DNA from 3 places in the Pseudomonas fjordensis genome. Region 3 is predicted to be linked to each of the others. Evidence: riboswitches for the same ligand, from Rfam matches in the RefSeq annotation. Region 3 holds a riboswitch; each other region holds the start of a gene.
The links. A riboswitch is a leader RNA that binds a small molecule or an ion and turns the genes downstream of it on or off. The one in region 3 is predicted to bind cobalamin.
Positions count from the first base shown of each region.

Region 1: linked by a shared signal. The riboswitch ahead of ACWHXD_RS20510 (ABC transporter substrate-binding protein) and the one ahead of cobW (cobalamin biosynthesis protein CobW) in region 3 are both predicted to bind cobalamin.
Region 2: linked by a shared signal. The riboswitch ahead of cobO (cob(I)yrinic acid a,c-diamide adenosyltransferase) and the one ahead of cobW (cobalamin biosynthesis protein CobW) in region 3 are both predicted to bind cobalamin.

Region 1 covers NZ_OZ336860.1:4,504,340-4,509,494, reverse strand. The annotation lists gene ACWHXD_RS20520 (ABC transporter ATP-binding protein) at 32-796, opposite strand; gene ACWHXD_RS20515 (FecCD family ABC transporter permease) at 793-1,797, opposite strand; gene ACWHXD_RS20510 (ABC transporter substrate-binding protein) at 1,794-2,804, opposite strand; cobalamin riboswitch at 2,920-3,112, opposite strand; gene ACWHXD_RS20505 (DNA/RNA non-specific endonuclease) at 3,234-4,163, opposite strand; gene ACWHXD_RS20500 (M4 family metallopeptidase) at 4,300-5,155, shown strand, end outside.
Region 2 covers NZ_OZ336860.1:4,803,699-4,808,853, forward strand. The annotation lists gene bluB (5,6-dimethylbenzimidazole synthase) at 1-606, opposite strand, end outside; gene ACWHXD_RS21865 (cobyrinic acid a,c-diamide synthase CobB) at 603-1,955, opposite strand; gene cobO (cob(I)yrinic acid a,c-diamide adenosyltransferase) at 1,952-2,563, opposite strand; cobalamin riboswitch at 2,644-2,890, opposite strand; gene ACWHXD_RS21875 (PQQ-dependent sugar dehydrogenase) at 2,990-4,303, shown strand; gene ACWHXD_RS21880 (C40 family peptidase) at 4,426-4,965, opposite strand; gene ACWHXD_RS21885 (NlpC/P60 family protein) at 5,110-5,155, opposite strand, start outside.
Region 3 covers NZ_OZ336860.1:2,773,370-2,778,524, forward strand. The annotation lists gene cobM (precorrin-4 C(11)-methyltransferase) at 1-275, opposite strand, end outside; gene ACWHXD_RS12525 (cobalamin biosynthesis protein) at 346-738, opposite strand; gene ACWHXD_RS12530 (CbtA family protein) at 735-1,439, opposite strand; gene ACWHXD_RS12535 (CbtB domain-containing protein) at 1,451-1,639, opposite strand; cobalamin riboswitch at 1,736-1,948, opposite strand; cobalamin riboswitch at 1,991-2,190, shown strand; gene cobW (cobalamin biosynthesis protein CobW) at 2,284-3,345, shown strand; gene cobN (cobaltochelatase subunit CobN) at 3,348-5,155, shown strand, end outside.

The DNA.
Region 1 (5,155 bases), 1.7 Mb from region 3:
CGCGAGCAAGCTCGCTCCTACAGGTTCAGTTTCAGTTGGAGCGCAGGCGCAGGATTTTTGCGCCGTCGAACGGGTCCGTCAGGTAATGCCCCTGCACTCCGAACGTTTCTTGCAAACGCTGTGGCGTCAGCACTTCCAGTGGCGTACCCAGCGCCACCAGTCGCCCACGATCCAGCACGGCCAGGCGATCACAGGTCAGTGCCTGGTTCAGGTCGTGCAGCGCAATCAAAGTGGTCACCGGCAAGCCTTGCACGCCTTTGAGGATCGCCAGTTGATGCTGGATATCCAGGTGATTGGTCGGCTCATCCAGCAACAAAATCTGCGGGCGCTGCGCCAGGGCGCGGGCGATGTGCACGCGTTGGCGTTCGCCGCCAGAGAGGCTGCGCCAGGCGCGTTGGCTCAGGTGGGTAGCGTCTACGTCGTGCAGCGCCTGATGCACGATGGCGTCGTCTTCACGCGACCACGGGCTCAACGCCGACAGCCATGGCGTGCGGCCCAGGGCCACGGCGTCGAACACGCGGATGGCGTCGTCGGTGTCGGCCTGTTGCTCCACGACCGCCAGCTGTTGCGCGATGGTGCGGCGCGACAACTCACCGAGGCGCTTGCCACCCAGGCGCACTTCGCCGCTGGCCGGCGGGCGCAAACCGGCGAGCAGTTTGAGCAGGGTGGACTTGCCCGAGCCGTTCGGCCCGACGATGCCCAGGGTCTCGCCCGCCTGCACGTCCAGGTCGATACCGTGCAGTAACTGCGCCTCACGCACCTTGAAACCCAGGCCGCTGCAACTGAGCACGCTCATCGGGCGTTCCTCCGGCCAATCAAAATCAACGCAAATACCGGCGCGCCTACCAGCGCCGTGACCACCCCAACGGGAATCACTTGGCCCTTGATCAGGGTGCGTGAGAGCACATCGGCGGCGATCAGAAACAGCGCGCCGCCCAAGGCACTGGCCGGTAGTAACCGCGAATGCCCGGTGCCGAGCAACAGGCGCGCAGCGTGGGGAATCACCAGCCCGACAAAACCAATGGAGCCGACGATAGACACCATCACCGCCGTGACCAACGCGGCGCAGGCCACCAGCACAAATTGCACGCGGCGCACCGGAATGCCCAGGGAGGCCGCCGAGTCGCTGCCGAAGGTGAACGCATCCAATGCACGGCGATGCCACAAGCACACCGCCAGCCCTAGCGCCGCCACCGGCACCGCCAGCCACACCGACGGCCAGCGCACGCCGCTGAGGTTACCCAGCAGCCAGAACATAATGCCGCGGGCTTGTTCGGAACTGGCCGACTTGGTGATGAGGAACGCGGTCAGGGCATTGAACAATTGCGAACCGGCGATGCCCGCGAGGATGATCTGCCCGGTGCCGCTGGACGATCCGCTGGCGCGGGCGAGCAGAATCACCAGCGCAAACGCGGCCATGGCGCCGACAAACGCCCCTGCCGACAGCGACACCAGCCCACCGCCCACACCGATCAGCACGACGAGCACGGCCCCGGTGGAGGCGCCAGCGCTGATGCCCAACAGGTACGGGTCTGCCAGCGGGTTACGCAGCAACGATTGCAGGATCACCCCGCAGGTCGCCAGCCCGGCACCGCAGGCTGCGGCCACCAGGGTGCGGGTCAGGCGGTAGTTCCACACCACGCCTTCATCGATCGGGTCCAGCGCGTAGCCTGCGGCCCAGAGCTTATTGGCGAGCACCTGCAGCACCACCTGCGGTTCGATGGCGGTTTCGCCGATGGCCACGCCGGCGAGCAGGGCGAGCAACAGCAGGGCGAGGGCAATGAGGGTGCGCATCATTGGCCCAGGTCGTAGCCGTCGATGGCCGTAGCGAGTTGTTCAAGGCCGTCGAACGTGCGCAGGCTGGCCTGCAGTGCCAGGGCGTCGAGGATGATGATGCGGTTGTGTTTCACCGCGTCCATGTTGCGGGTGACGGGGTCGCTGCGCAGGAAGGCGAGTTTTTTCTCGTGGTCGTCGGCGGGGTAGCGGCGACGGTCCATGCGTGCAATCACCAGGAAGGTGGGGTTGGCCTTGGCGATGGTTTCCCAGCCGACGGCGGGCCATTCTTCATCGGACTGCACCACGTTGTGCAGGCCCAGGGTTTGCAGCATGAATTGCGGCACGCCTTTATGGCCGGCCACATAAGGGTCGCTGGCCATCTCGGCGCTGGAGAACCACACCAGTGCGCTGGCCTGCTTCAAACCTTTGCCCTGGGCGGTGGCGATGGATGTGGCCAGGCGCGCCTTGAGCTCATCGTTCAACTGTTGGCCGCGCGCCTGCACGTCGAAAATCTGCGCAAGCTGGTGGATGCTCTGGTAAATCGTCTCGATGCGAAACGGTTGCAACCGCGTGCCGTCGGCGCCGACCAGATTGTCCTTGGCTTCGCAGTCAGAGGGCAGCACATAGGTGGGGATTTTCAACTCATGAAATTGCTCACGGGTGCCGACCACGCCTTGCGGGCCCACCACCCATTCCAGTTCGGCGGCCACCAGTTGCGGGCGCTTGGCGATCACAGCTTCAAAGCTTGGCTCGTTGTTGGCCAGGCGCTCGATGCGGTCGTTCTGTGCTTTGTACTGTGGCAACACGTTGTTGAACCACAGCGAGGTGCCTACCACTTTATCGCCCACGCCCAAGGCATAAAGCATCTCGGTGGCGGCCTGGCCGATGCTCACGCTGCGAGCGGGTGCTTGCTGGAAGGTCAGGCTGCTGCCGCAGTTTTCCACGATCAGCGGGTAGTGGCTTGGCGTGGCGTGGGCCAGGGCGCAGGCACTCAAGCCTGCGAGCAGGGCGGTAACACGTGGCAGCATGGGGCGATCTCCGAGTGAACCAGGGGTGCAGCTGGGGAGTTACGGCTCGGAAATACGCCCTGGGACGCTACAGGTGCGCAGGGCCAGGATGTCCTTCCCGGACACCCCGCCGGTTAGTGATGTTGCTGGGCCGGCAGGTCTCCTGACTGATGCGTCATCGCCACGCCCCCGCCTTCCCGGACGAGGTCCAGTGGCATTCAGGGGCAGGCTCAGCACCTACAGTTGCGGGGGCAGTTTCGATTGACGCCTGGGCGGCGTTTCGAATTCCCTATTAGTCCCACGTGGGAACCGGCGCCGGTATGGTAAGCGATCACGCCCTGTAGGAGCGAGCTTGCTCGCGAAGAACTTGAGAACACCGCGGGCCATCAGGCGCCCCTGCGTTATCGTTGACGGTCTTCGCGAGCAAGCTCGCTCCTACAGGCGGAGTGGTTAGAGTCGAATGTCTTGGGGGCCGCGGATCAGGGCTTCGATGCGCGTGCCGGTAGCGCGCTCTTCGTTGCTGAAGCCGTCGTAGTCAGCCAGTTGGCCGAAGCGAATGCCGGTCAATTGTTCGATCGCAATCACACTGCGTTGGTAGGTCCTGAGCTGGCCGAACACCAGGTCCAATTGGTCCAGCTCGCGGCGCTGGTCAATCATGTAGGCGCTGGCGGACGGTTTGCCGTCGTCGCTGAGGTAGGCCACCACTTTCCAGAACGCCTGGGGGATTTTTACCCCGCGATACACGCGGTCGTTGTCGCTGAACACCGGGCCGCTGAACACCGTGGCCCGGGCTTTCCAGCGCTGGGTGTTGTCGAGGATATAGTCCTCGAGTTCCAGCCAGGTCTTCTGATTGAAGCCGCTCATCTGTGGCGAGCAGTTGGTGAAGTGGAAGGTGTCGAGGTTGGCCGTGGTCGCGTCGTCGCCCCAGTTGGGGTCCTGGCGGCGCACCAGGTGGCCGCGGTCCAGGCCGTTGCCGGCGTACAGGTCTTCACCGACCTGCGCGTCGGTGGGCAGGCGGCCATCGTAGGCCCAGGAGTCGTTGCTGCGCACGATGTCCACATGCTTGGCGCCGTCGATATTTACCCCCACGTACAGCGCCAGTCGTCGAGAGCGCGACATGGTGATGGAGAAATGCGTGTAGTCCAGGCGCTTGGGTTGCACGTCGCCCGCCAGTGGCTCGCCAACCGTGGGCCATGGCACCACGAAGTCACTGAGGAAATCGTCGACGTAGCCAACGCGGTTTTTGAGGTCCTTGGCCGCTGTGACACGCGACGTCGCGGCTCTGGCTTCCAGCAGGGTGGGGCTGGGCGCGATCAACGGTCGCAGATCGGCGAGCCTGGGGCGGTGCGACAGGTCGATTTTGACTGTGCGGGCGGGCATGGGCATGTTCCTTATGGGCCTCGGATAAACACCACTGCAACACAAACTCATGACAATTTGGCCCGGGTGGCGATCCCAGGGCTATCCTGAAAAACGTTACCCGGACGTTCATCACACGCCAAAAAGGAGCCAGCTCATGTGTGTTCGCCAACCACGCAATCCGATTTTCTGCCTGATTCCGCCGTACATGCTCGACCAGATCGCACGCCACGGCGACAAAGCGCAACGGGAGGTCGCGTTACGCACGCGTGCCAAGGACAGCACGTTCCGCTCGTTGCGCATGGTCGCCGAACCCGCCAAAAGCCCCGCGCGGATGGCATTGGCGGCGGGCAGCGAAAAACAGCGCTCGATCTACAGCGCCAACAACACCGACAGCCTGCCCGGAAAACTGATCCGTGGCGAAGGGCAGCCCGCCAGTGGCGATGCTGCGGTGGATGAGGCCTATGACGGCCTGGGCGCAACCTTCGACTTTTTCGACCAAGTGTTCGACCGCAATTCCATCGACGACGCGGGCATGGCCCTGGATGCCACTGTGCACTTCGGCCAGGACTACAACAATGCATTCTGGAATTCGACCCAGATGGTGTTTGGCGATGGCGACCAGCAGTTGTTCAACCGCTTCACGGTGGCGCTCGATGTCATCGGCCATGAGTTGGCCCATGGCGTGACCGAGGATGAGGCCAAGCTCATGTACTTCAACCAGTCCGGCGCGCTGAACGAGTCGTTGTCGGACGTCTTCGGCTCGTTGATCAAGCAGTACGCGTTAAAGCAAAAGGCCGAGGACGCCGACTGGTTGATCGGCAAGGGGCTGTTTACCAAAAAGATCAAAGGCACCGCCCTGCGCTCGATGAAAGCGCCAGGCACCGCCTTTGATGACAAGCTGCTGGGCAAAGACCCGCAGCCGGGGCATATGGATGATTTTGTACAGACTTACGAGGACAATGGTGGGGTGCATATCAATTCCGGCATTCCCAACCATGCGTTCTATCAGG
Region 2 (5,155 bases), 2.0 Mb from region 3:
CGGTCGCGGCTCGGCCCAGCCTTCTAGCTGCAACATCGGTGCCGGGTAAAACTCGGCCACTGGCCCCAGGCACAACACTGCCAGCGGTTTTGCGCCGGGCGGCAAGCCCAGCAGCTCGGCCAGGGCCTGGGGGTCGAACAGCGAAACCCAGCCCATGCCCAACCCTTCCACGCGCGCCGCCAGCCACAGGTTCTGGATCGCGCAAGAGAGCGAGGCCATGTCCATTTCCGGCAAGGTACGGCGCCCGAAGATGTGGCGCTCGCGGTCGTCCATCAAAGCGGCGACCAATACCTCGGCGCAGTCGTTGATGCCTTCGACCTTGAGCTTCATGAACGCATCGGAGCGCTCGCCCAACGCTTCGGCAGTGCGCACGCGTTCTTCTTCTACCAACTGTTGAATCTGGCTGCGCAACGGGCGGTCGCTGATGCGGATAAAACGCCACGGCTGCATCAGGCCGACGCTGGGCGCCTGGTGCGCGGCGTGGAGCAGGCGTTGCAGCAGTTCAGGCGCGACACTGCCGCCGCTGAAGTGGCGCATGTCGCGGCGTTCGGCGATGGCGCGGTAGACGGCTTCGCGGTCGGCTTGGGGGAATGCGTTGTCAGTCATGGCCTCTTCGCGAGCAAGCCCGCTCCCACATTTGAAATGCATTCCCCTGTGGGAGCGGGCGCAAACAACGCGGCCACCGCGCCAGGATTCGACGGAAAATAAAAGTGTACGTAGGAGGCTGTCAATCGACCTTGGCGATAGACCGCTTCAGCCCCGCGCCCGCCGTTAGGGCTCAGGCCACGGGCAATCGGCGCCCATTCGGTACTGGTCAGGGAATGGTGATAGGTATGCCCACGCAACGTCCCCTCCGGCAGTTCAACGCTTTGCAGTGCAAGGGCCGCGAGTTTCTTCTGCATCACCGCATCGCCTTGCAACAAGCCAACCAGTTCGGCGCGTGTACCCTCCACATCGGTCAAGGAGTCGAGCAGATAGAGCATGCCACCGCATTCGGCGAGCAGCGGTTTACCAGCGGCGTGATGAGCACGAATGGCGTCCAGCATCGCGGTATTGGCCGACAATGCCTGGTGGTGCAATTCTGGATACCCACCGGGCAGATAGAGGCTGTCAGCTTCAGGCAGCTGGCGATCATGGATCGGTGAGAAGAACTTCAGCTCGGCGCCCATTGCCCGCAACAGATCCAGGCTGGCGCCGTAGGTAAAGGCAAAGGCTTCGTCACGGGCCACGGCAATACGCACACCGGCCAGCAAAGGTTCGGCTTCGATCACCTCGGGCGCGGCAAAGGTCACCGGCGGCGGCAGGGCCACTTCGCAACTGCTGCCCAACGCCTGGGCGGCGGCGTCCAGGCGCACGTCTAGGTCGTTCAATTCGCTGGCTTGCACCAGGCCCAGATGACGGCTGGGCAGTTCGATGCCGGTCTCGCGGGACAATGCACCGTACCAACGCAAGCCCTCGGTGAGGCTGCCTTCGAGCAATTGCGCATGGCGCAACGTGCCGACGCGGTTGGCCAGCACGCCGGCGAACGGCAGGTCGGGTTGATAGCGCGCCAGCCCCAGGGCCAAAGCGCCGAACGTCTGGGCCATGGCGGTGCCATCGATCACGCCCAGCACCGGTACACCGAAGTGCCGCGCCAGGTCAGCGCTGGAAGGCGTGCCGTCGAACAGGCCCATCACGCCTTCGATGAGAATCAGGTCGGCCTCCCCCGCCGCCTCCCAGAGCAGACGGCGACTTTCCTGCTCGCCCACCATCCACATGTCCAACTGGTACACCGGCGCGCCACTGGCACGCTCGTGGATCATCGGGTCGAGAAAGTCCGGCCCGCATTTGAACACGCGCACCTTGCGCCCCAGGTTGCGGTGCAAACGCGCCAGCGCGGCGGTGACCGTGGTTTTGCCCTGGCCGGACGCCGGAGCGGCGATCAATACGGCCGGGCAATGACGGGGCTGATTCAAAGTTCGACGCCTTTTTGTGCCTTGATACCGGCCTGGAACGCGTGCTTGAGCATGCCCATTTCGGTGACGGTGTCGCCCATTTCGATCAGCTCAGGCTTGGCGCCACGGCCGGTGACTACCACATGCTGCATGGGCGGGCGGGCTTGCAGGTCGCTGAGTACCTGGTCCAGGTCGAGGTAACCGTGCTTGAGGGCGATGTTCAGTTCGTCCAGCACCACCAAGCCGATGGAGGGGTCATTCAACATGGCCCGAGATACCGCCCAAGCCGCTTCGGCGGCGGCGATATCGCGCTGGCGGTCCTGGGTTTCCCAGGTGAAGCCTTCGCCCATCACATGAAAGCGCACCTGCTCGGGGAAGCGGCGGAAGAACAATTCTTCGCCGGTGCTGTTACGCCCCTTGATGAACTGCACCACACCGCATTGCATGCCATGGCCCATGGCTCGGGCCAGCATGCCGAACGCCGAACTGCTCTTGCCTTTGCCATTGCCGGTCAACACCAGCAGCAGGCCACATTCGTTGGGGGAATTGGCGATGCGCTCGTCAATCACGGCTTTTTTGCGCAGCATGCGCGCCAGGTGGCGTTCGTCGCGTTCGGGGGAATCAGTCATGGCAGCTCTCCGTTGGGGCTGGACAAAAACGGCGGGCAGGAAAAAGAAAAAAACAGACAGCCAAGCATCGCCCACCGTGATGCTGTTGGATGATCCAGGCCGGTCTCCGGGCTCATGAGTGGCGCTTTTGATAGCAAGCAGCCGAGGGTGCGCCTTCCCATATCGCACGCGATACAGTGGCAAACAGCACCGTCTTGACTCATTTACCGTTGCGGGGGCAGCGCCGGAATCGCGGCAGCACTGTGTACAAGTGCGCTCACTCACCGGCTTCCCTGTTTCACTCCGTCGACGCGTACGCCACAGAGCACCTGGAACAAGCCGCGAAGGTTAGTGGGTTGGGGGTGGAGCGTCAATTAAAGCTGGCCTTGTACTTGAACCATCCGCCGTTCGTGCTTCTCTACCCCTACAGGTATCAAGGAGAAAACCATGCCTAAAACCCGACTCGCCCTAATGATCATGTTCGCCGGCAGCCTCGCTGCGTGCGGCGAAAGCTCGACCCTGCAGGTCGCCGACGGCACCGGGCCCTCGCCCCGGCTGCCGGAGCCGAACAAGACGCTGATCCCCACTGTCAATATCGCCCCGGCCATCGGCTGGCCCGAAGGCGCCAAGCCCGTCGCCGCCGCCGGCACCCAGGTGGCCGCGTTTGCCGAAGGCCTGGATCACCCGCGCTGGCTCTACGTATTGCCCAACGGCGATGTACTGGTGGCCGAGACCAATGCACCGCCCAAGCCGGACGATACCAAAGGCCTACGCGGCTGGGTGATGGAAAAAGTCATGGACCGCGCTGGCGCCGGCGTGCCGAGCCCGAACCGCATTACCTTGCTGCGCGATGCCGACCATGATGGCGTGGCAGAAACTCGCACGGTGTTCCTGGAAAACCTCAATTCGCCGTTTGGCATGACCCTGGTGGGTAACGACCTCTATGTGGCCGATTCGGATAAATTGCTGCGCTTCGCCTATCAGCCGGGTGAAACCGCGATCACCTCCCCCGGCACCAAGGTGGTGGATTTACCCGGTGGCCCTTTGAACCACCACTGGACCAAAAACGTAGTGGCCAGCCAGGACGGCAGCAAGCTGTACGTGAGCGTCGGCTCCAACAGCAACGTCGGCGAAAACGGCCTGGAAGCCGAACAGGGTCGCGCCGCCATTTGGGAAGTCGACCGCGCCAGCGGCCAGCACCGCATTTTTGCTTCTGGCCTGCGCAACCCCAACGGCATGGCGTGGGAGCCACAGAGCGGCAAGCTGTGGACGGCAGTCAACGAACGCGATGAGATTGGCAGTGACCTGGTGCCGGACTACATCACCTCGGTCAAGGATGGCGGCTTCTATGGCTGGCCGTTCAGCTATTACGGCCAGCATGTGGACGTACGTGTCACCCCGCAGAACCTGGACATGGTCGCCAAGGCCATCGCTCCCGACTATGCGGTAGGCCCTCATACTGCGTCGCTGGGGCTGACCTTCGCCAAGGGCAGCAAACTCCCCGCCCCCTTCGTAAACGGCGCATTTATCGGCCAGCATGGTTCCTGGAACCGCAAGCCGCACAGTGGCTACAAGGTGATTTTCGTGCCGTTCGAAGGGGGCCAGCCGAAAGGGCAACCGGTGGATGTGCTGACGGGGTTTCTTGATAGTGATGAGAAAGCCATGGGCCGGCCGGTTGGCGTGGTGATTGATCAGCTGGGGGATTTGCTGGTGGCCGATGATGTGGGCAATAAGGTTTGGCGAGTGTCGGCTGCTAAGTAGATCGCCACACACCAATGTGGGAGCGGGCTTGCCCGCGATTACGGTGGCCCAGCCAACTAACCCGTTGACTGACACACTGCATTCGCGGGCAAGCCCGCTCCCACATTTTGAGTTTTACTGATTCAGGGATTACGCGCCAGGTTCCCCGGCAGCACCCGCTTGGCACTCAGATAGGCATTCTGCCAATACGCTTTGGATAGCGTATCCAGCTTCACCGTACCGCCGGTTTGCGGCGCGTGTACGAAGCGCCCCTCCCCCACATAAATGCCCGCATGGCTGACCCGCGAACCACCACCGGTGGCGAAGAACAGCAAGTCGCCGGTTTGCAGGTTTTGTTCGCTGACGTCCTGGGCACGCATCACGATCAATTCACGGGTGGTGCGCGGCAATGAGATGCCGGCAGCGTCGCGGAATACAAAGCCGATCAGGCCGCTGCAATCAAAACCCGAGTCCGGTGTGTTGCCGCCCCAGCGATAAGGCGTGCCGACCAGGCCTAGCGCACGAAAGAGCACGTCTTCGGCAGCCGGCGAGAAATTCTGGGTGGCATAGTTGAACACCGGCTTAGGCTTGACCGCGACGGGCGCGGGCGGCGGTGTGCGACTGGCGCAGGCGCTGAGCAGCGCGGCGCAAACAACAAGCATCAGGCGGGCCGAGGTCGACATGTGCAGAACAATCCTGGTCTGGATGCGGCTTTCGCTGCCGAACGTTGAAAACCAGAACGCGCAAGCAAAGCTCGCGCGAACGGATGACAACAATGTCCAGGGATTCTAGCGCTTACACGTCAAACTTCAAGTATCACTTTAACTTTACTTACTAGCGGTAACCGTCGTCGGGGCCATGGCGAGTGCGCGC
Region 3 (5,155 bases):
TGTTCGCCAATCGCCCCATACAAGCTGGGGTCGCCGGAGTGCACCCGCGCCACATCCTGGCCTTGGGCATGGGCTGTCTTGATCAGCTCGATGATTTGCTCCAGGTGCAGTTCGGCGCTGTTGACCACCTGGAGCGCCTGGTGACCTTCCAGTACGGCGGCGGGCACCAGCGAGCCGGCGTAGATGATCACCGGGCAACTGCGAATCAGCCGCTGGCCCTTAACGGTGATCAATTCCGGGTCGCCGGGGCCGGCGCCGATAAAGTAGACGGTCATGGAGAAGTCCTGTTGAAAAACGGGCGAGCATGAAGATTGCTCATGATCGAAAGCGGCAATTATCGGGATTTTACCCTGCGCAGGCCAATGCAAGGGTGGCCTGTGCGCTTTTCTGGCGAGTGATCAGCAGGCGCGCGGGGCCATTGGACAGGTGCTCGGCCAGGGCCAGGGCGGCGCTTTCGGCCACGCCGTAACAGCCGGTGTGGGCAAAAGCCAGCGCAGAGCGATGGCTCAGCCGATGCTCATAGCCCACCAGTTGTTCGGCACTGAAACATTGCAAGGGCAGGTTCAACCGCTGGGCCAGGGCCAGCAGGCCAGGCTCATCGCGTTTGCGGTCAATGCTTGCCAGCGCAGTCACGCGTGAGCGCTCAATGCCGGCCTCGGCCAGGGCGCTGTCCAGCAACGCCAGCAGGCTGTGAACCTCACAGCCCCGCTGGCAGCCAAGCCCGACAACCAGAATCATGCCGAGTATTGGTCGTCGCGATTGCGGCGAAACAACCAGGCGCTGATCAGGCCCAGGGCCAACCAGAAGGCCACGTTGGTCAATTGCGAGGCGATCTTGAACTGCGCTTCGAGCGCCTCCGGAGCCAGCATCGAATGCACCTCAGGTTGCGGCGCGCCGATGAAGTGGGGCACGGCAAGGATCGCCAGCCCAAGGCCTTTCAATAGCCAATTGCGGCCGAATACGATCAGCGCCAGGCCGGCGGCGGTCGATGCTGCAGTGCCGATCCACCAGGTCTGGCGCAGCGTCAGGTCAGCGGCCGCGGTACCGGGCAGTTCCGGGGGCAGGCCCAGGGTGGGCGCCAGTACAAAGGTCGCGTAGCCGGCCAGGCCCCAGAGCAGGCCTTGGGCGGTGCGGGTCGGCGCGCGCAGCGTGTAGAGGCCGGCGAGCATCAGCGCAAAGCCTACTGCCACTACCAGGTTGCCGCCGGTGGTGGACAGCACGCGCTGCCAGCCATCTTCCGGCTCCCAGGCTTGGGCGTCGTGGGTGTGGGCTGCGGCACCAGCGGCGTGCTCATGCGCCACTTCGGCGGCTGGCGGGGCTTTTTCATAGCTTTCCGCCTGCAGAATCAGTGGTGCCACCCAGAAACTTTGCAGCAGGGTCAGCAGCAAGGCCGCCAAAAGCCCAGTGAACCCTGCGGTTTGCGCAATACGCTTGATCATGTCGGCAGCTCTCAATGGCACGGGAACGCGGCGCTGTGGCGGGTATCGTGGGCGGCGTTGTGCACCGCCTCGATATGCGAGAACCCGGCGAAATACACCAGGCACGCGCCCAGGATCGACGCGCCGATGGCGGCGGTCAGGCGTTGGCTGAGGGTGGCGGTGCTAGTGGCGGAGTGCGAAGTGCTGCTGATGATCGACATGGCGCGTCCCTTTCAGGTGTCAGGGTGAAACGAGCGCATGAAGACCCCACGCGCCAGGCACGCAGGGTTCGAACAGCGCCCGCCCACCGCGGGTTTGTTATCTGATTTTTTCGGGCCGGTCTCCGGGCTTGCGAGGGGCGGCTCTTGAAAGAGGCCTCCTGAAAGCGTCGCCTTCCCATGCAAACGCACAGTGGCCATGACGCTTCGCTCGCTTACCGTTGCGGGGGCAGCACCGGACTGGTCATAGGTCTATGACGCACCGGTTTCCCGTTTCACCCTGTGAAGGGCACCCGAAACAAGAGGTGTAGGAGAGCATGGGCCGGGGACGGTAGTCAAATGCTGCAAGCCCCTGTAGCCTTGCACCCTCGAGGTTCTTCGGCCCAGGCCGAAGCTAAGAAGGGAACGCGGTTCAAGCCGCGGCTGCCCCCGCAACTGTGAAGGGTTCAGTTGACTGCCACGCCACTGCCGATAGGGCGGGAAGGCGCAGTCAGCGTTGGTCGCAAGACCTGCACACCCCAAGCCAGGAGACCTGCCTCGCGACTGATTTTCCAATTCAACCGGGCGGGGTGATCCGGTGACGAAATCCGCTGCTGCGCGCCGCCGCAGGGCCTGTCGTCCCGTATGCCCGCCCCAAAGGGCATCCGATGAAAACACTGGCCAAACTTCCCGTCACCATCGTTACCGGCTTCCTCGGCTCGGGCAAAACCACGCTGTTGCGCCATATGCTCGACAACGCCCAGGGCCGTCGCATTGCGGTGATCGTCAACGAGTTCGGCGAGCTGGGCATTGACGGTGAAATCCTCAAGCAGTGTTCTATCGGTTGCACCGAAGAAGAAGCCAATGGCCGCGTCTACGAGCTGGCCAACGGTTGCCTGTGCTGCACCGTGCAGGAAGAGTTCTTCCCGGTGATGCGTGAACTGGTCGCCCGTCGCGGTGACCTGGACCATATCCTCATCGAAACCTCAGGCCTGGCGCTGCCCAAGCCATTGGTGCAAGCCTTCCAGTGGCCGGAAATCCGCAGCGCCTGCACCGTTGACGCGGTGATCACCGTGGTCGACAGCCCGGCCGTGGCTGCCGGCACCTTTGCCGCCTTCCCGGACCAGGTCGACGCCCAGCGCAAACTTGACCCCAACCTGGACCACGAATCGCCGTTGCACGAGCTGTTCGCCGACCAGTTGGCCAGCGCCGATCTGGTGATTCTCAACAAAACCGACCTGATCAGCGCCGAAGACCTGGCCCGTGTGCGCCTGGAAGTCGCCGAAGAACTGCCGCCCGCGGTGAAGATCATCGAAGCCAGCAGCGGTCGCCTGCCTCTGGACGTGCTGATCGGCCTGGGCGCCGGTTCCGAGGAGCATATCGACGGGCGTCACAGCCATCACGACCATCACCACGAAGGTGAAGACGACCACGATCACGATGCCTTCGATTCCATCTCCATCGACTTGCCCCAAGCCGACGAAGCGCTGTTGCTCGACGCTCTGACCCAGTTGGTGGTGCAGCACGGCATCCTGCGTGTGAAAGGGTTCGCCGCGATCCCCAACAAACCGATGCGTCTGCTGATCCAGGGCGTGGGCACGCGCTTTGACAAGCACTTCGACCGTGCCTGGGGCGCTGACGAAGCACGCACCACGCGCCTGGTGCTGATCGGCCAGGAACTGGACGCCGCCGGCCTTGAAGCGCAATTGCGCGCCGCCCTCAGCGTTTAACCATGCACCTGCTCAGGACCCAACCCGGTGGTTTCGTCGCGGACGACAATATTGCCGACCTTGGCCAGACCCCCGCTGAACTGGTGATCCTGTGCAGCGGCGATTCCAGCCTGGCGCTGCTCGCCGAAGCCGCCCAGCAATTGCCCGAGGACTACCCCAGCCTGCGCCTGGCCAACCCGATGCAGGTGCAGAACCATGCCTCGGTCGACCTGTACGTCGACGAGGTATTGCGCCACGCCAAGGTCATCCTGCTGTCATTGCACGGCGGCATCGGCTATTGGCGCTACGGTATCGAGCGCCTGGTGGAGTTGGCCGAGCGCGGCGTCACCCTGATCCTGGTGCCGGGTGACGACCGCCCGGACCCGGAACTCAGCGGCCTGAGCAGCGTTGCTGTCGAACACCGCGAGCGCCTGTGGCACTTCCTGCGCCAAGGTGGCCTGGGCAATGCCCTGGATTTTTACCACTGCCTGGCCAGTACCCACCTGGGCCGCGACTATGCCTGGGCCGAGCCGCAAGCGCTGCCACGCACGGCGATCTATCACCCGCACACCGCCAATGCCCGCCTCAATGACTGGCAGGCCGATTGGCACGCTGACTGGCCCGTGGCTGCGGTGCTGTTCTACCGCTCCCATTTACAGGCGGCCAATACCGGTTTTATCGATGTGTTCTGCCAGCGCTTACAAGCGGCGGGCCTCAACCCGTTGCCGATTGCGGTGGCCAGTTTGAAAGAGCCCGGCTGCCTCACGGTGGTCGAGGACCTGCTGGATGACGTGCAAGCCGCGGTGATTCTGAACACCACCGGCTTTGCCCAATCGAGCCCGGAAGCTCCGCATTTGCGCCCGTTTCGCCGCAATATCCCGGTGATCCAGGCGATCTGCGCCCAGGACAACCAACCCGGCTGGCAGGCCAGTGAACAGGGCCTGGGGCCCCGCGACCTGGCGATGCACATTGCCTTGCCGGAGCTGGACGGGCGAATCATCAGCCGGCCGATCAGTTTCAAGGACCTGGCCTGGCGCAGCGAGCGCAGCCAGTCGGACGTGGTGTGCTACCGCGCAGCGCCCGAGCGCATGGATTTTGTCGCAGAGCTGGCACGCCGCTGGGTCGAGTTGGCGCGGGTGCCCAATGCACAGAAACGGATTGCGTTGATCCTGGCCAACTACCCGACCCGCGACGGTCGCATCGGCAACGGCGTGGGCCTGGACACCCCGGCGGCGGCGCTGAATATCCTGCGCGCCTTGCAAACCGAAGGCTACCCGGTGGCGGAGGTGTTGCCCGACAGTGGCACCGCGCTGATCCATGAACTGCTCGGCGGCGTCACCAACGACCTCGACAGCCTAGACCTGCGCCCTTGCCATCAAAGCCTGGGCCTGGAGGAGTATCAGACGATGTTTGATCGCCTGCCGGCCTCCAATCGCCAGGCCGTGCTGGAACGGTGGGGCGCGCCACAAAACGATCCGATGTGCCGCGATGGCCGCATGATGATCGCTGGCCTGCGCCTGGGCCTGACCTTTGTCGGCATCCAGCCGGCCCGGGGTTACCAGGTGGATGCCAGCGCCGTGTACCACGACCCGGACCTGGTACCGCCCCATGGCTACCTGGCGTTCTATTTCTGGCTACGCCATACCTACGGCGCCCACGGCGTGATCCATGTGGGCAAGCACGGCAACCTGGAATGGCTGCCCGGCAAAGGCGTGGGCCTGTCGGAGCACTGCTGGCCGGATGCACTGCTGGGGCCGCTGCCGAATATCTACCCGTTTATCGTCAACGACCCGGGTGAGGGCGCCCAGGCCAAGCGGCGCACCCAGGCGGT